DNA from 3 places in the Mesorhizobium sp. M1142 genome. Region 2 is predicted to be linked to each of the others. Evidence: riboswitches for the same ligand, from Rfam matches in the RefSeq annotation. Region 2 holds a riboswitch; each other region holds the start of a gene.
What was found. A riboswitch is a leader RNA that binds a small molecule or an ion and turns the genes downstream of it on or off. The one in region 2 is predicted to bind cobalamin.

Region 1 (7,231 bases), on a different contig from region 2:
ATTCGTCGACCAGTCGTTCAAGCCTGTGCTGGTTTTCGTCCAGCCCGGCGCCGGTCAGCGGCGGCGGCAGATGGCCAAGCGTGACGGCGGCAACGCGCCGCTTGGCTTGCGCTGCCTCGCCTGGATTGGAGACGATGAAGGGGTAGACGACGGGCAGGGCGCCGGTGACGATTTCGGGAAAGCAGTTTTCGCTGAGCGCAACGGTCTTGCCGGGCAGCCATTCCAGCGTGCCGTGGGCGCCGACATGGACAATTGCATGGATGCCGAGCGACTGGCGCAGCCAGAGGCCAAAGGCGACCAGCGCATGGCGCGGCGGCAATGTCGGGTCGTGATAGTCGGCGCGGCGGTCGACTGAGCGCCCGCGATCGGGGGCGAGCGCCACGGTGATGTTGCCGAACGTGGCCGTGCGGAAGCGGAATTTGGCGACAGCAGGCGCTTGAACACCCCCCTCTGTCCTGCCGGACATCTCCCCCGCAAGGGGGGAGATTGCGCTCTCATTGCCGGTTTCGCCAATCACTGAGGTTGCAGAACGGGTGCCGTCGGCGAAACGGCCAATCTCCCCCCTTGAGGGGGAGATGTCCGGCAGGACAGAGGGGGGCGCCTCGCGCGAACCTGTCTCATCTTCCGCCTTACCCCATGCCGCCTCCACGGCAGCGAGTGCCGCAGTCGGTAACTCTGCAGAAAGAGCGAGATAATCGTCCAGTCTCAGCCCACCATTCCCCCGTTCCAGCAAATCCAACAACTCCCTTGGCGTTTGCGGAATCCTTTCAACGGCGTAGCCCTGTTCGCTCAGATCGTGCAGCATTGCCAGCACGCTGGACGGCACGTCGAGGCCGACGGCGTAGCCGGTGCGACCGGGGGCGCTCGGATAGTCGGGGATCAGGATGGCGAGCTTGCGTTCCGCGCGCGGCGTCCGCCGCAGGCGCACGAATGCCTCGATACGGTTCGCCACTTGCGCGACGCGGTCGGGCTCTGGCCGGTTGGCGAAGGCGCGGAAGGCCAATGCGGGATCGGTTTCGCTTTCGCCCTTGAAGGAAATGGCGCCGGCCAGGATGCGGCCGTCGAGCTCGGGCAGGACGACATGCATGGCAAGGTCGGCGGGCGCCAGGCCGCGCTGATTGGTTTGCCAGATGTCGCGGCGGGTGGTTGCGACGATGACCTGGAACACCGGCACGCCGGCGCGGTCGAACAGGGTTTCAACGCCCGGCTCGGCCCCAGAGGCGAAAGCTGTGGCGGTGATGATGGCGGCAGGCTTCAGCGTTGCAAGCGCGGTTTCAACAAAGGCGAGTGAGGCCGGGTCCTTGAGGCTGGAGACGAAGATAGGCACGGGAGCCATGCCGCGCGCGCTCAGCGCTTCGAAAAGCGCGTCGATGGGCGCGACGTCGGCCGCGAGCAGCATCGAACGGTAGAAGAGGATTGGCACGACGTCCCCCTCCCTCTCGAGGGGAGGGTGGCCCGAAGGGCCGGGTGGGGTCATTGCGGCAGTGCTCGACGCCTCTTTGAGTTGGCGCGCTTCGGAGAGGACCCCATCCCCGGCCTGCGGCCGGACCCTCCCCTCGAGGGGGAGGGGGACGCCGCGTTCTACGACCCCCAGTCCCGGCTCGTAAAATCCAGCCTTTGGCACGCTAACGGGTTCGGCTACCGCCGCACCAGATCCAGCGAGACTTGCCAGCCTCTGCACCAGCGCCGTCATATTTGCCGGCCCGCCCTCGCGAAAATAGCCAAGCAGGGCGTCCAACTCCTCGCGCGGCAGCGTCGAGCCTTCGATCAGTCGCAAATCCTCGTCGTGGCTCTCGCCCGGTAGGAGCGCCAGCTTGATACCGCGATTTCGCGCGATAACGGCGAGCTGGTCGCAGCCATAGCGCCACCACTCGTAGCCGCCGAGAATGCGGACCAGAATGACCTTGGCGTGGCGGGCGACGCTCTCGGTCCAGAGGTCGACGGACATCGGATGGCGCAGGTCGCGCAAGGCGGCGAGCCGCATCGAGGGCAGGCGGTCCGCATCCGCCTTCCACGCCGCCGCCAGCCCGGCCAGGTCGCTGTCGGTGAAGGACAGGGCCACGACATCCGCAGGCGTTTGCCTGAGATCGACAGGCTCGGCGAGATCGTCGAGCGAGGCGGATGTGGTGGTGAGGATGTGCATCGCGGCTTGTACCTGGGGTCAGCCGGCGAGGATACGCTCTATCGCCGGGCGGTTCAGCCCTTTCAGACCGATGACGACAAGGCGCGAGCGGCGATCGTCTTCAGCGGTCCAGGCCCGGTCGTAATAATGGTTGACGCGCGGGCCGACGGCCTGCAGCAGGAGCCGCATCGGCTTGCCGCCAACCTCGACGAAGCCCTTGACGCGCAACACGTTTTCTTCCTCCGCCGCCGTGGCGACGCGTTGTGCGAGCTCGTCCGGGTTAGACACGGACGCGATGTCGATGACGAACGAGTCAAAATCGTCATGTTCGTGGTCGAGCTCGTCGTCGTGATGGGTTTTGCGGTTCTCTATGTCGTCCTCGACGGCGAGGCCGAGGCCGAGCAGCACCGACGGATCGACCTTGCCTTGCGAAGTCGGCACGATCTTCACCGCCCGCGCAACATGCTTGCCGATGACGGCATTGGCACGGGCCGAGCCGGCTGCGTCCATCAGGTCGCTCTTCGAGAGGATGATCAGGTCGGCGCAAGCGAGCTGGTCCTCGAATACTTCCTCGACCGGATCGTCGTGTTCGAGCGTCTCGTCCTGCGCGCGCTGCGCCTGCAGGGCGTCCATGTCGTTGGCGACGCGCCCATCAGCCAGCGCCGGTCCGTCGACGACGGCGATAACGCCATCGACGGTCACCCGGCTCTTGACCGACGGCCACTGGAAGGCCTGGACCAGCGGCTTGGGCAGGGCCAGCCCGGACGTCTCGATCAGGATATGGTCGACCCTCGGCATCAGCGACAGGATCTGGTCGAGTGCCGGGACGAAATCGTCGGCGACAGTGCAGCAGATGCAGCCATTGGCCAGCTCGACAATGTTTTCCTCGGGGCAGGTGTCGATGCCGCAGCCCTTCAGGATCTCGCCGTCGATGCCGATGTCGCCGAACTCGTTGACGATGATGGCCAGCCGCTTGCCTTTGGCGTTTTCGAGCAAATGGCGGATCAATGTCGTCTTGCCGGCGCCGAGAAATCCGGTAACGACGGTGCAGGGGACGCGCGAAAGGGGGGCAGCGGTCATATCAAGTCCTTCAAAAGGTCGAGGGGAGGGATGCGGGCAACCAGACCGCGCTTCAGGCAATCGGGACGGCCGCGCCACGGAATGAGCCCATCCGTCGAGGTGGCGAACAGCTTTGCGCCGGTCACGAGATCGGCGCCGCTGGTCGCGGTCAGGTCGCCGAAGACGTAACTCCAGCAGCCGTCGCGCAGCATGGCGGCGCTGAGCCGGCGCTTGCAATTGCCGAGGCATTCGACGGTGCGGATTTTGATGTTTTCGCCGGAAGCGGCGCGGCGCGTGTCCTCGGCGAGCAGTTCGCCGGCGCGGGGATGAGCGTCCGAACCGGTCTCGTCACGGCAGGAAGAGCAGACGATGACGGTAACGCCGGCCGGGGAATCGTCAGGGCCGGACAATAAATCCGCTGTCTCAGCCGAAAAACTGCTGTCGCGTTCCAAATCAGGCTCCTTGCCCGGAAAACCCGCCAGGCGATCGGATTCTTATGTCCTAGACGGCAGGTCTCCTGGCTCGCGGGTCATCGCCTTGGTGCCGCCTTCCCGGGAATATCCCAGTGGTTTTCGGCTTTGGCTCGTCGCTTACAGTTGCGGGGACAGCCGCGGATTTGAAATCGAGATTTCGCACCGCATTCCCTCTTGGCCCCTGCCGTTGCGGGCAGGGGACCGTCTGAAACGGATTTAGGCTTGTGGAGGCAGTCGTGTCAACGCACGTCTATGACGCGGCGATATCTGCGAGCGGCCGGCCAAGGTCGCCGGCAGCCGTCACCGCGATGCGCTCAAGCCCGAGCCAGCCCTGCATCTGCTTCAATTCCTCGAAGAGTTCGGCAGCGGTTTGTGGCGGGGCGCCGGGCTCCGCATAGGCGGCATGGACGCGCAATACGCCGGCCGGACGGTCGGCCCTGAGGTCGACGCGCCCGACGATGCTGTCGCCGAGCAGGAACGGCAGCACATAATAGCCATACCGGCGCTTTTCGGCCGGCGTGTAGATCTCGATGCGGTAGTGGAAGTCGAACAATCGCTCGGTGCGCGACCGCTCGAAGACCACGGGATCGAACGGCGCAAGCAAGGCGCGCGCCTCGATCCTGCGCGGCAAACGGACGTTCTTATGGAGATAGGCTGTTTTGCTCCAGCCGTCGACGCTCACCGGCAACAGCTCGCCAGCCTCGACCAGCTCCTCGATGCGGCCCTTAATATCGGCGGGCGAGAGGCGGAAATAGTCGCGCAGGTCGCCTGCCGTGGCGACGCCATGGGCGCGGGCGGAGATGCGCAGCAATTCGCGGTGGGCGTCCTCGGGGCAGGGAACCGGTAGAGCGAGTATCGCGGGCGGCAGTACGCGCTCCGGCAGATCGTAGAACCGTTCGAAGCCGCGGCGATGCGCGGTGGTGATGCGGCCGGCCCAGAACAGCCATTCGAAGGCGTGCTTGGCATGGCTCCAGCCCCACCAGCCGCCCGAACCCTTCTGGCCTTCGAAAGCCGACGCCGCGATCGGGCCTCGTTCGGCGACCTCGCGATAGATGTCTTCGATATAGGCGGCGTGCTCGCGGCCCCATTTGGCCAGTCCGCTGTACATTTCCTCGCCGCGCTCGGCCCGCTGCATGCGCCAGCGCATCAGCGGATAGGTCTCGACCGGCAGGAAGGAGGCTTCGTGCGCCCAATATTCAAAGACCATGCGCTTGCGCGTTATGGCGGCGTCGTCGAGCAGCGCCAGCTTGTAGGGGCCAAGCCGCGAATAGAGCGGCATGTAGTGGGCGCGCACCACGGCGCTGACGGAATCGATCTGCAGCAGGCCGGTACGGGCAAGCACGCGGGCCAGATGTCGGCGGTCGGGTGTACCGGCGGGTCGGGGGTCATTGAATCCCTGTGCCGCCAGCGCGATGCGGCGGGCCATGCGAAGTGAGATTTTTTCCTTCATCAATGCGGGTATCCTGATGATGCCGGACAGAGAAGAGAATCTGTGATTCCGCGCCATGCTAGCAGGGTTTTGGCGGTATCCATGTCAGGAGAGAAAAGTGGAGTGAAAAGTGAAAGAAATCAAACAGGAGCGGATCTGACCAGTTTTCCCGGATATGCCGCCCAGTACCGCGATTTGAACAAGGTTTGACTTGCTTCGCCGAAAGCGCTGCGCTAACCCTCGCCGCGTTGCAGCATAGAGCCCCCTTAAAACGGTTCAGTGGTTAAACTGTCACGCTTCCGCAAGTGGGTCCGGTGCTGTAATCAGAGTGGATTGGCCGCCAACGGAAACTGCAGCATGAACGCACTTTTAGGTTCGTACCTGCCCATCGTCCTGTTCATCGGCGTGGCGCTGGTGGTCGGGCTGGCGCTGCTTGCCGCACCCTTCCTGGTGGCCTACCGCAACCCCGATCCGGAAAAGCTTTCGGCCTATGAATGCGGCTTCAACTCGTTCGACGATGCGCGCATGAAGTTCGACATCCGCTTCTACTTGGTGTCGATCCTGTTCATCATCTTCGATCTGGAGGTAGCCTTCCTGTTTCCTTGGGCGGTGTCGTTCAGCCAGATCGGCATGCTCGGTTTTTGGTCGATGATGGTGTTTTTGGCGGTGCTGACCATCGGCTTTGCCTATGAATGGAAAAAAGGAGCGCTGGAATGGGATTGAACGACAGTTCCGGCACGCTCGTCGCGCCGAAGCCCAAGGGCCTCATCGACCCCAACACCGGCAGGCCGGTGGGGGAGGATGATCCGTTCTTCCTGGAGATCAACAACGAGCTCGCCGACAAGGGCTTTCTCGTCACCTCGACCGAGGCGCTGATCACCTGGGCGCGCAGCGGCTCGCTGATGTTCATGACCTTCGGTCTCGCCTGCTGCGCGGTCGAGATGATCCATACCTCGATGCCGCGCTATGACTCCGAGAGGTTCGGTGTCGCGCCGCGCGCGTCTCCGCGTCAGTCCGACATCATGATCGTTGCCGGCACGCTGACCAACAAGATGGCGCCGGCGCTGCGCAAGGTCTACGATCAGATGCCGGAGCCGCGCTACGTCATCTCGATGGGCTCCTGCGCCAATGGCGGCGGCTATTATCATTATTCCTATTCGGTGGTGCGCGGCTGCGACCGCATCGTGCCGGTCGACATCTACGTGCCCGGCTGCCCGCCGAGCGCCGAAGCGCTGCTCTACGGCATCCTTCTCCTGCAGAAGAAGATCCGCCGCACCGGCACGATCGAACGGTGAGCGGCATGACCCAGGCGTTGAATGACCTCTCGACCTATCTGGGCGAGAAGCTGACCGGCCGGATCGGCGAGGCGGTGTTTGCCTATGGCGAACTCACCATCTCGGTCGAACCGCGCGACCTGATCGAGGCAGTGACCTTCCTGCGCGACGACCCGAAATGCCAGTTCATCTCGATCATCGATGTCTGCGGCGCCGATTATCCGTCGCGGGCAAAGCGCTTCGACGTCGTCTATCATTTGCTGTCGCCGAGGCAGAATATCCGCATCCGCATCAAGGTCCAGGCCGACGAAGAGACGCTGGTGCCGTCGATCACCGGCATATATCCCGGCGCCGACTGGTTCGAGCGCGAAACCTACGATCTCTATGGCGTGCTGTTTTCGGGTCATCCCGATCTGCGGCGGATTCTGACCGACTACGGCTTCGAAGGCCATCCGCTGCGCAAGGACTTTCCGCTGACCGGCTTCGTCGAGGTGCGCTACGACGACGAGGCCAAGCGCGTCATCTACGAGCCGGTGGAGCTCAAGCAGGAATTCCGCAATTTCGATTTTCTGTCCCCATGGGAAGGCACGGATTATGTTCTGCCGGGGGACGAGAAGGCGAAACAGTGAGTAGTGAGTAGTGAGTAGGAATTGGAAAAAAGGATCGAATCTTATCGCGACCTGAAGGTGTGGCAATCGGCGATGGTGCTTGCTGAAGATTGTTACCGCATCAGTAAAGGGTTTCCGAAGGAGGAGATCTACGGCATGACCTCGCAGATGCGCCGATCGGCGGTTTCGATCGCAGCCAACGTCGCGGAGGGATACGGTCGAGAAAACAGAGGTTCGTTCGTTCAATTTTTGCGCATGGCGCAAGG
Region 2 (7,231 bases):
CCGAATAGCACATGTGGGTATGGATTTGAGTCGCGTCCTTTACACCCGTTGAAGCGATCCGGAAGCATTCGACAGCCCAGTCGAGATAGTCGTTCCAATCAGACTGGCGCAGTGGCAATCCTTCGCGAAACGCGGCCTCATCGATCTGGATCATCCTTGCGCCGGACCATTCGAGATCCGTCACTTCGTCGCGGATGGCGAGCGCGATCTGGCGGCATGCTTCGGAGCGCGGTACGTCGTCGCGAACAAAAGACCAGTTGAGAATGGTCACTGGGCCTGTGAGCATTCCCTTCACAGGGTTTTCCGTAAGCGACTGGGCGAATTGCCACCAGCGCAGCGTCATCGGATTGCGCCTCGATACGTCGCCGAAGATGATGGGGGGGCGCACGTAACGCGACCCATAGCTCTGCACCCAGGCATGCTGGGTGAAGGCGAAGCCGGACAGCTGCTCGCCGAAATACTGTACCATGTCGTTTCGTTCGAACTCACCGTGCACCAGCACGTCCAGCCCGATCTCTTCCTGCCAGCGAATTGCAGCCTCGATCTCCTTCTTCAGGAAGGTCTCGTAGTCGACATAGCTCAGCTGGCCCTTCGCATGAGCGGCCCGCGCCCTGCGTACCTGCGGCGTCTGCGGGAAGGACCCGATGGTCGTCGTCGGGAACGGCGGCAGCCCGAGCGTGCCGGCCTGGACTCTGGAGCGCTCGGCAAAAGCGCTCTCTCGTCGCTTCATGCTGTCGTCAATGCTGGCGATCCGTCCCTCAACAAGCGGGTCATGGATCTTCGTGGATGTCACGCGAGTGGCGGCAGCCTCGGCAGACGCTTTCAACGCGCCTGCCACCGCATCCCTGCCTTGGGACAGGGCCCGGGCAAGCAACACCAACTCGTCGGTCTTCTGGGCCGCGAAGGCGAGCCACGACCTGATGTCCGCGTCGAGTTCCGTCTCCATGCGGAGGTCGATCGGCACATGCAGCATCGAGCAAGAAGGCGCGATCTCGACGCGGTCCAAGGGCCAGCCGGCGACGATCGGTTTGATGCGGTCGAGAATGGCGGGCAGGTTCGCACGCCAGACGTTGCGGCCATCGATCAAGCCAAGCGAGAGCACCAGATCCTTCGGTGCGAGCCGACCCACCGTTTCCAGCTGCTCGGGAGCGCGCACGAGATCAATATGCAGCCCGGCCAGGGGCAGAGAAACCGCGGTTTCGAGATTGTCTCCCAGCGGCCCGAAATAGGTAGCCAGCATGATCTTCAACTCGGGCGCGGCTTTCGACAGCTGGCCATAGGCGAATTCGAACGCAGCTCGTTCGTTCGGGTTCAGATCGAGGACAAGCGCTGGCTCATCGATCTGCACCCAGTCGGCTCCAGACAGCTTCAGCCTCTGCAGGAGTTGCTCGTAGACGGGCAGCAGCCGCGGCAGGAGCGCGATGGGATCGAATCCTTCGGCAGGCGATTTCGCCAGCTTGAGGAAGGTGATCGGTCCAAGGATGACTGGGCGTGTGTGAACGCCGAGAGCTTTAGCCTCGATGAAGTAATCGACCGGTTTCGTCGACGAGAGGGCGAACGTCTGATCATCGTTGAGTTCCGGCACAATGTAGTGATAGTTGGTGTCAAACCACTTGGTCATTTCCATCGCGGTTACATCAGACCGATGAGCCGCCTGCTGGTGACCAGCGTGTCGACAATCCTCCGTCTGACCCTGGTTGCCCCGCCCCATTGCGAAGTAGATGTCAAGTGGAACCTCGCCGCTATTCCAGCCGTAACGGGATGGAACGGCGCCGACCATGGCTGCGGTGTCGAGCACATGGTCGTAGAGCGAGAAGTCGTTCGACGGGATTTTCGACACGCCGCGATCGTGCTGCTCCTCCCAGCTAGCGGCACGGAGCGCCTTCGCGGTCGTGAGAAGGTCGGCAGCGGACGATTTTCCGGACCAGTAGCTTTCAAGCGCGAATTTCAGTTCTCGCCGACGACCGAAGCGGGGCACGCCGAGCGTTGCTACAGGAATTTGCTGAGAGACAGTCATGCCAGACCCCGATGGTTGGGGCGTCGGTGCAAGGAAGGCGCTAGCAGGCCGGCACGAACGCCAGGCTGCAGCGGCCACCGAGACACCCCGCCCGTGGACGTAATTCGCCGTGGCAGGTCTCCTGGCTCGCGGGGTCATAGCCTCTACCCGTCTTCCCAAGGCTATTCGCCTCAGTGACATGAGTGGGGTTGGCTCGCCGCTAACAGTTGCGGGGGCAGCGCCGGCATCGCACCGGCTTCCCTCTTAGCTCCGCTGCGGCAGCGCCGTACGGAGAACCACGACGCGGGAGACAATTACAGCAGTTCGCTTCTTTGTCAAACGCCGCATAAAGAAATGTTTATGTCGTTATGTTAAATTTCCGTTGGCATGTTCCAAAGGTCGCCTCGAAAGCGAAAACTGTGGAAGCCTTGAGCGGCCGGTAAATCAAAGCAATGACGCACGGCGCCCTTGTCCAGGAGGATAGGAGTTCGTCGGCTGCCGGCAGCAAACATACCGGCAAGCGCCGTGGTGCTGCTTAGCGCATCATGCGAACCACCTCGGCGTCGAACTTCGGCTCCGAGGTTCCGACCGCTTCGTTGGTGATCTGCTCGCGACCGTATTCGGCTCAATGGCGAGGCTGTTGCCCATGTGGAAGCTGTTGGCCGTGATGCCCTCGGTGATATGACACAACGATTTCGGGGGGAGCACACCGAGGCCAGGCGCAGCGGCGTGTTGCGAAGTGATCGAGGCCAATGTCTCGAACTGCTTGTTCGCAGCCCACCGGCTCAAGGTAACCCGGCTCAAACCACCGGGCCAGCTCAAGTCCTGTCCAAATGAGGCCTGAGCGGCAAATCGTCGTGCACGCGCACGGTTTGGCGTTCGATCTTGTGATGCGTCTTGGGCGGACAATCGCCACGGTGCAGCGCGCAGAAGCGGTCCCCAATTGGGAAGCCGAGGGCGGTGAGGGCAAGCCAGCGCCACAGGCGGAAGGGGACTTGGACCTGTTTGCCCTGCTGGACCACAAGTTCGCGACACAGGGCCTCAAGGAGAAGACCAAGAGTGATTATGCGCGGGACCTCGCCAAATTCATCAAAAGCAGCGGGCAGTCAAAGTTCGGCGCCGATTGACATGGAGATAGCCATCGCGGCCGACCGCCCAGGCGGACCGCAAGCCGGAATACAACCGGGTGCAGGCGGCCAAGCTCGTCCACAAGATGGCGTCGGGCACACACCGGCGATGGGAGAGCGGACCGTGGAGTGCAGGAACTTCACGCCTATCCACGCTCCCGTGGACGTGTCCTGCGGCACATCGGCAGCGATATTGAGGAGGCAGTTGAGCTTCTGGTCGAGCACTCTTACCTGCCATTACCTACGCTTAACGTCATCTCGTACTGAAAACGCACCACGCAAGGTCGAGATGTAACATGCGCCCTTCGTGGATGGTTCTAAGCTTCCTCGGGCGCGGTCAATCTGTGATAACGGTCGCTTGGAACCTCCATCACCGCGACGCGATCAAGGTTGGCATATCGCGCTCGGTAGTAACCTTCTTCCTCCACTTCGGCGAAACTACACTGGGGAACGTCAAAGGTCGCAGCTTCCAATCCGAAGAAAGTCGTAGCGGTTTCTTCATCCAAGAAGTTCCACTCATCTTCTCCGTCGTCATATGTGACGCGAACATAGGAGGCCATGCGCGCGGCTTCCTGATCACCCATCTCTGCGATGATGGCATCGCATTCTTTCTTCAGCTTTCCTGAAACCTCACCCTTATCCCAGTCATCCAAAGCCCGATAGATTTCTGGATGATAATACTCTGGCATCTCCTCTACATCGTCACCGATAAGCTCAATGGTGCGGACATATTGCGGATTTATCAAGAGTATTTTGTTGTCAAGGCTCCAACAATACAGCCATGGCCTGCTTGTGTTATTTCTACGCAGATTATGAAGTTCCTTCAACTGACGTAAAATCGATTCACGCGCCTTTTCATCGATAGGATATTGGCGGCTGCCAACAGTCGTCTTGATTCTGAGCGTGCCGTATCGCGTTTCGGCATCGGCAATTGCAAACGGGCTCGTGCGCCACTCCTCGACATCAATCTTCCAGCCCAGCAGCTCCTCGACCGTGCATTTCAACGTGAGACAAAGGTCCTTGATCTGCTCGACGTTCAACTGCGTTTTGCCTGTTTCCCAACGGGCCACAGTCTGTTGCGTCGTTGCCATCTGCTCTGCCAAATCTTTTTGAGTCATGCCCAGTCGAACCCTAAGCTCTTTCATGTTCATAACTCACCTCGCGTGTTCAACACACGCATTGTGGATGAATTAATCTAACACGTCAAGCGTGTTCAAAAATCGCAGCATGTGTTTTTAGGGCGTCTTCGAGGCTCCGGCAGCCGTTCGTGACCACTTGCGCAAGACACAGGGCTGGTACACAGCACGAATGGGGCGATCAAAAATTACTGCTGCGATGCTCGTCATCAGCCAAGCTGCCGCCGCACCTTCCACTAGGGTGCCAAGGTTCGAAATGAGTGCAGACGACCATAGCGAACGGAAGGTCTTGTGCTCAAAAGGAACGAGTGAAGATGTTCTCTTCGCCATTGTGGGAAGCTTCGGGATCGACCGCGGGGCTGGATTTGTTTCGCCTCACTCAACCATGGCCTCGCCGTACAAGCCAAGCTGCCACAGTGGCGCGCCTGCTAACCCAGAAAACTTGGCGGCCTTACAGGCATGCGCAGGACGCGCGAAGCCGCTCAAATCCCCCCAGATGGGTCAGCCATCGAAGACCGGCATCACTTGCCCGTTGAGCGGCTATACGATAGTGCTCCGCGCTAAGCAGGAAGCGCCAAAAATTCGAGCGGCGACTTCATTCTTCTATTCAGGAAGGAACTATGAGGCGGCAGACGCGACCATTCACCGTGGAAGTCAAACAAAAGCGCAATTATCAAAAAGCCGCACGTTCCATCTGGGGCAATTTCGACATCGCCGCGGCGATGGCCGAGACAGCAAAGGAAGTCGAGCCGTTAAATCGTCAGCTTGTTGACTCTACTGTCGTGGCCCCTGATGCTGAACCTTTGGACAAACCGCGAGTGGAACATTTCATGGCCAATCCCCTGGAAACCGAGTCAGCAGTAGTTCATAGCGAACCGGCAGACAAAGCGGGAACGCCAAAACCGAAGACGAGAGCGCGGCGGTCGAGGAAGCCAGGAGCTGAGGCGAGCGCCGGCGCCAAGCCGATATCCGCGACCACTGAAGCACCGCCGTCAGCGCGAACAGGCCGAAAGAGCTACTCCGCGAAGGATCGTGCCCAAAAGCTGGCGCAGATCGAGACCTCGATCGGCGGCGGCGCTACTCTCAAGAGCGCGGTGAAGCAAGCCGGCATCTCGGAACAGACATATTATCTTTGGAAGAAGGCGGCGGCGCCTGCGGCGGACAGTGACGGGCTGAAGGATCTCGTCGCGCTCGAGGAAGAAAACAAGCGGCTAAAGAGCCTGCTTGCCGATCGTCTCCGCAAGGAGAATGCGGAACTGAAGAAAAGGCTTGGGCTGGATTAAGGAGGGTGGGCAGCTGGTTCTTGGCTCGCCGCGCTACAGCAACCCCGCCTGCTCGGCCTCGTGGCGCAAATTCTGCCTTGGCCTTGGGCCGATCTGCTGGATGACCAGCCCGGCGGCCAGCGAGCCGAGGTCGCCGCACTGCTTCAGGCCGCGGCCTTGCGTGTAGCCGTAGAGGAAGCCGGCGGCGTAGAGGTCGCCGGCGCCTGTCGTGTCGACCAGCTCGCCGATCCTGGTCGCCTCGATGGTGACTGTCTCGTCGCCGCGCACGATCACCGAGCCCTTTTCCGAGCGGGTGACGGCGGCGATCTTGCAATCCTTGCGGATCTGCGCCAGCGCCGCGTCGAAGGACGCGGTCTGGTAGAGCGACTTGATCTCGTGGCTGTTGGCAAAGACGATATCGACGGTGCCGGAGCGCATCAGATCGAGGAACTCGTCGCGGTAGCGGTCGACGCAGAACGAGTCCGACAAGGTCATCGACACTTCGCGCCCGGCGGCGTGGGCGAGCTTCGCGGTCTGCCGGATCGCTTCCTTGGCGCGCGGCGGGTCCCACAGATAGCCCTCGAAATAGGTGACCGCGGCGCCCGACGCCTTGTCGGCCTCGACGTCCTCCGGGCCGAGCTCGATGCAGGCACCGAGATAGGTGTTCATCGAGCGCTCGCCGTCGGGCGTGACGAAGATCATCGAGCGCGCCGTCGGCGGTTCGCCGTTGAGCGGCCTGGTGTCGAAGGCGACGCCCTGGGCATGGATGTCATGCGCGTAGATTTCGCCGAGCGCGTCGTTGGAGACCTTGCCGAAGAAGGCGGCGCGACCGCCGAAGGAGGCAACGCCCGCCGCCGTGTTGCCGGCGCTGCCGCCCGAGGCTTCAATGGCCGGGCCCATGCGGCTGTAGAGCAGTTCGGCGCGCCGCGTGTCGATCAAATTCATCGCGCCCTTGATGATGCCGTTGGTCTCCAGGAACGCCTCGTCGCACTGGGCGATGATGTCGACGATGGCATTTCCGATACAAAGCACGTCATAGTCCGGCATCAATTCATGTCTCCGCCAACGAGCCACCGGCTTTCTGCGATGCCGGCCGGGCGCGGGTCTGGCCAGTGGGAATGGGCTTTCCGCTTGCCAATCCGTTCGGCGCCGGCCCTCACGGGGCGGCGAGTCCTGCCTCGCGCCGCAATTCCTCGGCCCTGTCTGTCTTCTCCCAGGTGAAATCAGGCTCTTCACGGCCGAAATGGCCATAGGTCGCGGTGTTGCGGTATATAGGGCGTAAGAGATCAAGCATCTTGATAATGCCCTTCGGTCTGAGATCGAATAACTCAAGAATGAGGCGCTCGATCCTTCTTTCCTCAACCCTCGCTGTCCCGAACGTGTTGACCATGACAGAAACCGGACTGGCCACGCCGATTGCGTAAGCAAGCTGCAGCTCGCAGACGTCCGCAAGTCCGCTAGCGACGATATTCTTCGCGACATACCGGGCCGCGTAGGCAGCCGAGCGGTCAACCTTGGACGGGTCCTTGCCCGAAAAGGCGCCGCCGCCGTGACGCCCCATCCCGCCGTAGGAATCGACGATGATCTTGCGTCCAGTGAGGCCGCAGTCGCCACGCGGCCCACCGACCACGAACCGCCCCGTTGGATTGACCAGAATTCTGATGCCTTCCGTCTCCAAGTGGGTCGGCAGGACAGGCTTTATGATTTCCT
Region 3 (7,231 bases), on a different contig from region 2:
AACTCACCTCCCTGGTTTCGGCCGGCGCCGGCATGAATTGCGAAAACAGCCAGACCGAGCCGATCAGCACAGGCTGATGGATCAAATAGAAGGCAAGGCTGTGCCGGCCGATGAAGACCAGCGGGTTTGCCCAGCGGCCGGGCGCCAAGGCCGACAGCCGCGTCAGTGCGCCGGAGGTGGCGGCGAGCTTGGTAACCGCGATGCCGGCAAGTACGGCGCCGAACCAGGGCAGCAGCGGAACGTAGTCATTGGAGCGCGGGTTGGTCGCCGACAGGCCGACCCACCACAAAGCCGGATGATCGAAAAGCTCGGATCGCAAGTAGAAAGGCGCGGCGATAACGAGGGCCGCCACGGCAAGCGTCAGCAGCGCCGGCAGCCGCAGGAACGCCAGGCCGAGCAAGCTGGCGAGCGCGATCTCGTGCAATATGCCGAAGAAGATGAAGCCGTCGGGCGTGGCGATGCGGGTGACCAGCGATATTGCGAGCGCTGCCCCGGCAACCATGGCGAAGCGCTTCCAGAAGCCGGTCCAGCGGATTTTTTTGCCATGGGCGAGATAGAGGCTGATGCCGACCAGGAACAGGAAGCTCGAGGCGATGCAGCGCGCGTAGATTTTCCACCAGCCGAAGGCGGTGAGGCCGGGATCGGTGTAGCCGAAGAATTCGAGGTCCCAGGTGAAATGATAGCTCGCCATGGCAAGCAATGCGATGCCGCGTGCAATGTCGATAGCGGCGATGCGCTTCGACTTCGGTTGATCCTGAACGGCTGCGCTCGGCGTGTCGATGCTCATTGGTCTCGCTGTCTTGGTTCAGCCCCGGCAAGACGACTATCACGGTTGCCACCGTCAAAAGAAGCAGGGCCTTGCTTTGCGTTGGTGACGGCGGCATCAGGGCTGCTTTAGGCCAGAGCCGGAAAGCCTTTGGCCGGCTTCGCTTTTTGCCGTGAAGGCGTCGGTTTCCTGTTACGCGGCCAGGAATCGCCGCGGCAGATTTGTGCTCCAACCCTGCTTCGGGCGATTCGGCTTCGGGGAACACAATGGCTACCCATGTGCGCCATCCGATCTGGCTTGCGGCCTTGCGGCCGGCGGATGCCCGCACCTTCGCCTCGCTCTATGCGGTCGAATCCTTCGCGCGCGCCACCGTGTCCAGCGTCATCCCGATCCAGGCCTATGAGATACTGCACAACGAGCAGATTGTTTCGATCCTCTACACGATCGTGGCGATGCTCGGCCTGTCGGCGACGCTGTTCATGCCGATGCTGATCGCCCGCTTTGCCCGGCGCTGGGTCTATACCGCCGGCGCCTGCCTGCTGGCCGCCGGCTCGCTGTTCTTCGTCACCCATACGCTGGCTGGCCAGGTGGTCGGCATGCTCTGCCGCATCGTCGGCGCCGGCGCGCTGGCGATCACGCTCAACCTTTACATCATGGACCATATCCGCAAGACCGATTTCATGCAGGCCGAGTCGCTGCGCATGGCGTGGTCGATGCTTGCCTGGACCACCGGGCCGACCCTCGGAATTTACCTCTACACGCGTTTCGGCATCTATGCCGCGCATGGCGCGGTGGCCGTCTTCGCCATGGCTTTACTGGCGCTGTTCTGGACTTACCGGCTTGGCGATAACCCGTCGATCCGCCCCGGCAAGACGCGGCCGGTCAATCCGCTGGCCAATATCGGCCGCTTCGTCGCGCAGCCAAGGCTGAGGCTGGCCTGGCTGATCGCTTTCGGCCGCTCCTGCTTCTGGACGACGTTCTTCGTCTATGGGCCGCTGTTCATGGTGATCACCGGCGAGGGCAAGCTCGCCGGCGGCCTCTTGGTTTCGGCCGGCAATGCGCTTTTGTTCATGGCCATCTTCTGGGGCAGGGCAGGAAAGCGTTTCGGCGGCCGGCGCACCATGACGTTCGCCTATTTCGCGATGTCGGCAACGCTGCTGGCGGCCGGCGCCGTCGGCGAGGCCGCACCGCTCATCACCGGCGCCTTGCTGCTTTGCGGTGCCTTCTTCACCATCGCGCTCGATGCGCTGGGCTCGACCGCCTTCATGCGCTCGGTGCGCTCGTATGAGCGGGCACAGATGGCGGCGGTCTACCGCACCTATCTCGACTTTTCCGAGCTGACGCCGCCGCTGGTCTATTCCGTGGTGCTGGCGTTCTTCGGCCTGGGCGCGGTTTTCGCGACACTCGGCCTGCTGGCGGCGATCTGCGGCTTCGTCACCTGGCGCTATCTGCCCAAATCGCTTTGATGTTCGAGCGCCGCATGGCGCTCGAACACCCAATTGTGGAAGCGGTGCAGTGCCGCATCGAACGCAGGCCGTTCTGTTTGACCGCGCAGATCGCGACGTCTGCGGCGCCAGTTCTCCGGTTTGGCGAGGCGGCGCATTCGCCACACGATCCGGCGGAATTTGGTTTGCCGGGCGCGGCGATTCTGCCTATAGTCGCTGATGTCGTCGGTTCCGTTTGGAACCAAGAGGGAATGCGGTGCGGGCGAAATTGTTTGCCCAATGCCGTGGCTGCCCCCGCAACTGTGTGCGGTAGTCCTCTCCATATGCCACTGAAGGTTCGCCTTCGGGAAGGTGGGGAAGGGCGCTGATCCGCGAGCCAGGAGACCTGCCGGCGACAGGAAACTGACTTCTATGCCCTCGGGTGGAGGGCGAAAGGACAAGACATGAATACCGCTTCCGTTTCGCTCGGCGCTTCCGCCTCCTCGCAGTCGCGTCTCCTGCAGCTGGCGCTTGCTGCATTCCTCGGCATTTTCGTCATGGGCTTTGTCGGCTTCTCGCATATCGATGCGGTCCACAATGCCGCGCACGACTATCGCCACTCGATGGGCTTTCCCTGCCACTGACAAGGGGCTGACATCATGACACTGTTTCGCAACGTCGTCTTCATCGCGGCGATCGCAGGGCTTGTGGCCGGCGTCGTTCTCGCCTGCATGCAGGCCTACGCCACCGTGCCGCTCATCCTGAAAGCGGAAGTCTACGAACAGGCCGGCGGCGGCCATGACCATGCCGCGGCACCTGCGGCACCGGCCGAAAACGCCGCCGGCACGATGGCTATGAGCAGCGCCGCGCCGGCACCGGCTGAAGCAATGGCTCCGGCTGAAGACGAAGGCTGGGCGCCGGCCGACGGCTTCGAGCGCTTTGGTTTCAGCGTCGTTGCCAATATCGTCACCGGCATTGGCTTCGCACTGGTCCTGGTCGCGGTTTCGGAATTCGCCGGCGGCATCGGCAATTGGCGCCAGGGCCTGTTCTGGGGCCTGGCCGGCTTTGCCGTGTTCACGCTGGCGCCCGGCCTCGGCCTGGCGCCGGAACTGCCGGCGATGCCGGCGGCCGACCTTGTCCAACGCCAGATCTGGTGGTGGGCAACAGTGGTGGCGACAGCGGCCGGTCTCGGCCTTATCGCCTTCCGCAGATCGCTGCCGCTGGCGATCCTTGCCGTGGCGTTGATCGTTGCGCCGCATATTGTCGGCGCGCCGCAGCCCGACAGTTTCGAGACGGCGATCCCGGAAGGCCTGCATCATCAGTTCGTGGTGGCGGTGACGCTGACCAATCTGGTGTTCTGGCTGGTGCTCGGTATGGTCGTCGGGCTGGTGCGCGGACGCTTCACCGGCGCGGCAACCAGCCTGCGCGACAGCTTTGCCTGACCGCGCTGCCGGGGCGCTGACCCTGGTCATCGGCGGTGCGCGCTCCGGCAAGAGCGCGCATGCCGAGAGGCTGGTGAGCGCCTGTCCGGCGCCGTGGAGCTATATCGCCACAGCGCAAGCCTATGACGAGGAGATGCGTCAGCGCATCGCGCTGCACCGCTCGCGGCGAGGCGATGGCTGGACGACCATCGAGGCGCCGCTCGACCTTGCCGGCGCGATCGAGGCACTGCCCGACGGCCAGCCGGTGCTGATCGACTGCCTGACGCTGTGGCTGACCAACCATATGCTGGCCGACCATGATGTCGAGGCCGAATGCCAAAGGCTGGCCGATGTGCTGTCGCGGCCGCGTGGCCCGTGGTTCGTGGTGTCCAACGAGGTCGGCCAGGGCATCGTGCCGGACAATGCGCTGGCAAGACGGTTTCGCGATGCCGCCGGCCGGCTGAACCAGGACGTCGCGGCGGTCGCCGGCACCGTGCTTTTGATGGTGGCGGGGCTGCCGCTCAAGGTGAAATGACATGGCTGATACTATCGATCCCAAGACCATTGAACAGGGGGACGAGGAACGCCACCGCGCCAAGATGGCCAAGCGCAAGGCGGTGCAGGACGCCGAGGTTGCAGCCAAGACGGTCGAGAAGGGGCTGTTGATCGTCAACACCGGGCCGGGCAAGGGCAAGACCACGGCCGCCTTCGGTCTGGCGCTCAGGATGCTCGGCTACGGCAAGCGTGTCGGCGTCGTCCAGTTCATCAAGGGCAAATGGCACACCGGCGAGAAGGACGCCTTTGCCGCCTTCGGCGACCGTGTCCTCTGGCACGCCATGGGCGAGGGCTTTACGTGGGAGACGCAGGACCTGAAACGCGACATCGCGGCGGCCGAGGCCGCCTGGGCGAAGGCGCTCGAGCTGATGGCCGAGCCGTCGATCAGCCTGGTGGTGCTCGACGAGTTGAACATCGCGCTGCGTTACGACTATCTCGACCTCGAAAAGGTGGTCGCGGCGCTGAAGTCACGCCGCGAAGGCCTGCATATCGTCGTCACCGGCCGCAACGCCAAGCCGGCACTGGTCGAGGCGGCCGACCTGGTCACCGAGATGGCCGTGACCAAGCACCACTTCTCCGCCGGCGTGAAGGCGCAGCAGGGGATTGAGTTCTGAGGGGTGTTGCTGGTTTGTCAAGGTCAGCGCTGCCCCTCATCGCCTGCCGGCGACTTCTCCCCGTGAAGGACGGGGACAAGGAGCTAGCCGCAACGCTGGCGATCTCCCTCTCCCTGTCTTTTCACGGGGAGCTAAGGCTGAGGGGCAGCGCCGACCTGAACCGATTATTTGAGGCGTTGCCCTATTTTGTTCTTGCTTTGTGCCGGCAGCTATGCTATTAATTTCGCTATGGTGCTAATTGGCTCCAACGACCCGCCGCTTGGCGGGTTTTTTGTTTCCGTCGATCTCGAGCGCAGGTCACGCCAAGATAACAACCACTGCGACCACCCCGAACAGCGCAATCAGCAGCAAGTCGGCGACCTGGTAGAGTTTCAGCGCCCGTCGGACGTCGGTGCTCTCGACATCGTCGCGGCGGCCGCCCTCGCCCATCAACGCGTCTTCGACCATCACGCCGTCGTAGGAACGGGGGCCGGCGAGCGCCAGGCCGAGCGCGCCGGCCATCGCTGCCTCCGGCCAGCCGGCATTGGGCGAGCGGTGTTTTTTCGCATCGCGCCGCACGGCGTGCCAGGCGGCTTTGGCGTCGGCGCCCTTGACCAGGAAAGCCGCAAGCACGATCAGCAGCGCCGTCAGCCGCGACGCCGGCAGGTTGATCCAGTCGTCGAAGCGCGCAGCCGCCCAGCCGAAGGCTTCGTGGCGCGGCGTGCGGTGGCCGATCATCGAATCGGCGGTGTTTGCGGCCTTGTAGGCGACGCCGCCGGCGAGCCCGCCAATACCGATCCAGAAGGCCGGCGCGACGACGCCGTCGGAGAAATTCTCGGCAAGACTTTCGATCGCTGCGCGGCAGACAGCGGCCCTGTCGAGCTTTTCCGGATCGCGGCCGACGATCCTGGAGACGGCGATGCGGCCCATGTCCAGTCCGCCGCTGTCGAGTGCGTCGGCCACCGCTTCGACATGCTCGGCCAGGCTCTTCTGCGACAGCAGCGACGTCGCCAGGATTGCGGTGACCAACAAGCCGAAGGGAATGCTCCAAAGCATGACTTCGATCCAGAAGGCGAGGGCGGCCGGCACCAGCACGATCACCAGCAGCGCGACGACGCCCCAGCGGCGACGGTCGGCGTCGGAATCAGTGGCGCGGTTGAGCCTGCGGTCGAGAAAGGATATCAGCCTGCCGAACCAGGTGACGGGATGGCCAATGGCATCGAAGAGCCGGGCCGGGTAGCCGAGTACAAGTTCGATGGCCAGCGACAGGAAAGTGATCAGGATCGACATGAAGTCTCTTGATGGGGTGACGGCGGCAGTGGACCACGGCGGAAGCCTTGGCCGGGCGAGGGCGCTTTTCCCTCACGCGCCGCTGCCTTTCGTCGACCTCTCGACCGGGATCAATCCGCACTCCTACCCGCTTTTCGATTTGCCCGCCACCGCCCTGTCGCGATTGCCGGAAACGGCGCGCAGCCGCGACTTGGCTGAAGTCGCGGCAAGCGCCTATGGCGCGCCGTCGGCGGCGAACGTCGCGGCGGCGCCCGGCACGCAAATCCTGTTGCCGCGCGTCGCTTCGCTGGTCAGCCCGGGCAAGGTGCTGGTGCTCGGGCCGACTTATGCCGAGCATCGGCGGGCAGCAGCGATCGCCGGCCACGCGGCGGCTGAAGTCGATAATTTCGAAGCCCTGGCGGCGGCCAACCTTGCGATCGTCGTCAATCCAAACAACCCGGACGGGCGCGTCGTCGAGCGCGAAAGATTGCTTCGACTTGCCCGGGCATTACGCGCCAGAGGCGGGCTGCTGGTCGTCGACGAGGCCTTCATGGATGTCGGCCCGCGCAGCGAGAGCCTGGCCGGCGACGTCGACCAGGGCGGCATCGTCGTGCTGCGCTCGTTCGGCAAGTTCTTCGGCCTGGCCGGCCTGCGGCTTGGGTTTGCATTGGCCGACGCGCTGATGGTCGAGCGGCTGGAGGCGCAATTCGGGCCATGGGCGGTTGCCGGGCCGGCGCTCGAATATGGCATAAGGGCGCTTGCCGACACCGGCTGGCAGGCCGGGATGCGGCGCCGTCTGGCCGAGGACGCCGCACGGCTCGACACGCTGTTCGGCCGCTTCGGCGTGCCTGTCGCCGGTGGCACCACGCTGTTCCGCTATCTCAGGCTGGCGAACGCTGCCGGCCTGTTTTCGGCGCTTGGCCAGCGCGGCATCCTGCTTCGGCATTTCGCCGATCGTCCGGATGTGCTGCGCGCCGGCCTGCCGGGAGCCGACGAAGAATGGCGGCGGCTCGAATCCGCACTTGCCGGCTGGGCCTCGCGGCGCGACGATGATGCCAAGGGAGAAACGACCCAATGATCCATGTCTGCTCGCTGTCCAAAGTCGAGGAAACGGTAGCGAAGACCGGCGCCGGGCGGCTGCTTTCGCTGCTCGCCGCCGGAACGGAGGTGGTGCGACCGGCCTCGATCACCAGGGAAAACCAT

Region 1: another riboswitch for cobalamin. It lies ahead of NKH42_RS18985 (DUF1636 family protein); the one in region 2 lies ahead of metE (5-methyltetrahydropteroyltriglutamate--homocysteine S-methyltransferase).
Region 3: another riboswitch for cobalamin. It lies ahead of NKH42_RS18805 (CbtB domain-containing protein); the one in region 2 lies ahead of metE (5-methyltetrahydropteroyltriglutamate--homocysteine S-methyltransferase).

What each region holds. Positions count from the first base shown of each region.
Region 1 is NZ_JAMYMK010000011.1:43,367-50,597, reverse strand. It holds gene NKH42_RS18995 (cobaltochelatase subunit CobN) at 1-2,143, opposite strand, end outside; gene cobW (cobalamin biosynthesis protein CobW) at 2,162-3,202, opposite strand; gene NKH42_RS18985 (DUF1636 family protein) at 3,199-3,633, opposite strand; cobalamin riboswitch at 3,672-3,875, opposite strand; gene NKH42_RS18980 (winged helix-turn-helix domain-containing protein) at 3,905-5,104, opposite strand; gene NKH42_RS18975 (NADH-quinone oxidoreductase subunit A) at 5,441-5,806, shown strand; gene NKH42_RS18970 (NuoB/complex I 20 kDa subunit family protein) at 5,797-6,378, shown strand; gene NKH42_RS18965 (NADH-quinone oxidoreductase subunit C) at 6,384-6,986, shown strand; gene NKH42_RS18960 (four helix bundle protein) at 7,008-7,231, shown strand, end outside.
Region 2 is NZ_JAMYMK010000006.1:226,396-233,626, reverse strand. It holds gene metE (5-methyltetrahydropteroyltriglutamate--homocysteine S-methyltransferase) at 1-2,017, opposite strand, end outside; cobalamin riboswitch at 2,112-2,312, opposite strand; gene NKH42_RS12990 (hypothetical protein) at 2,869-3,123, shown strand; gene NKH42_RS12985 (helix-turn-helix transcriptional regulator) at 3,441-4,274, opposite strand; gene NKH42_RS12980 (MFS transporter) at 4,359-4,589, opposite strand; gene NKH42_RS12975 (transposase) at 4,880-5,542, shown strand; gene NKH42_RS12970 (adenosine kinase) at 5,576-6,568, opposite strand; gene metK (methionine adenosyltransferase) at 6,678-7,231, opposite strand, start outside.
Region 3 is NZ_JAMYMK010000011.1:6,334-13,564, reverse strand. It holds gene NKH42_RS18815 (heparan-alpha-glucosaminide N-acetyltransferase) at 1-787, opposite strand, end outside; gene NKH42_RS18810 (MFS transporter) at 1,033-2,232, shown strand; cobalamin riboswitch at 2,421-2,618, shown strand; gene NKH42_RS18805 (CbtB domain-containing protein) at 2,655-2,834, shown strand; gene NKH42_RS18800 (CbtA family protein) at 2,850-3,632, shown strand; gene cobU (bifunctional adenosylcobinamide kinase/adenosylcobinamide-phosphate guanylyltransferase) at 3,625-4,146, shown strand; gene cobO (cob(I)yrinic acid a,c-diamide adenosyltransferase) at 4,148-4,780, shown strand; gene cbiB (adenosylcobinamide-phosphate synthase CbiB) at 5,078-6,049, opposite strand; gene cobD (threonine-phosphate decarboxylase CobD) at 6,048-7,106, shown strand; gene NKH42_RS18775 (tyrosine phosphatase family protein) at 7,103-7,231, shown strand, end outside.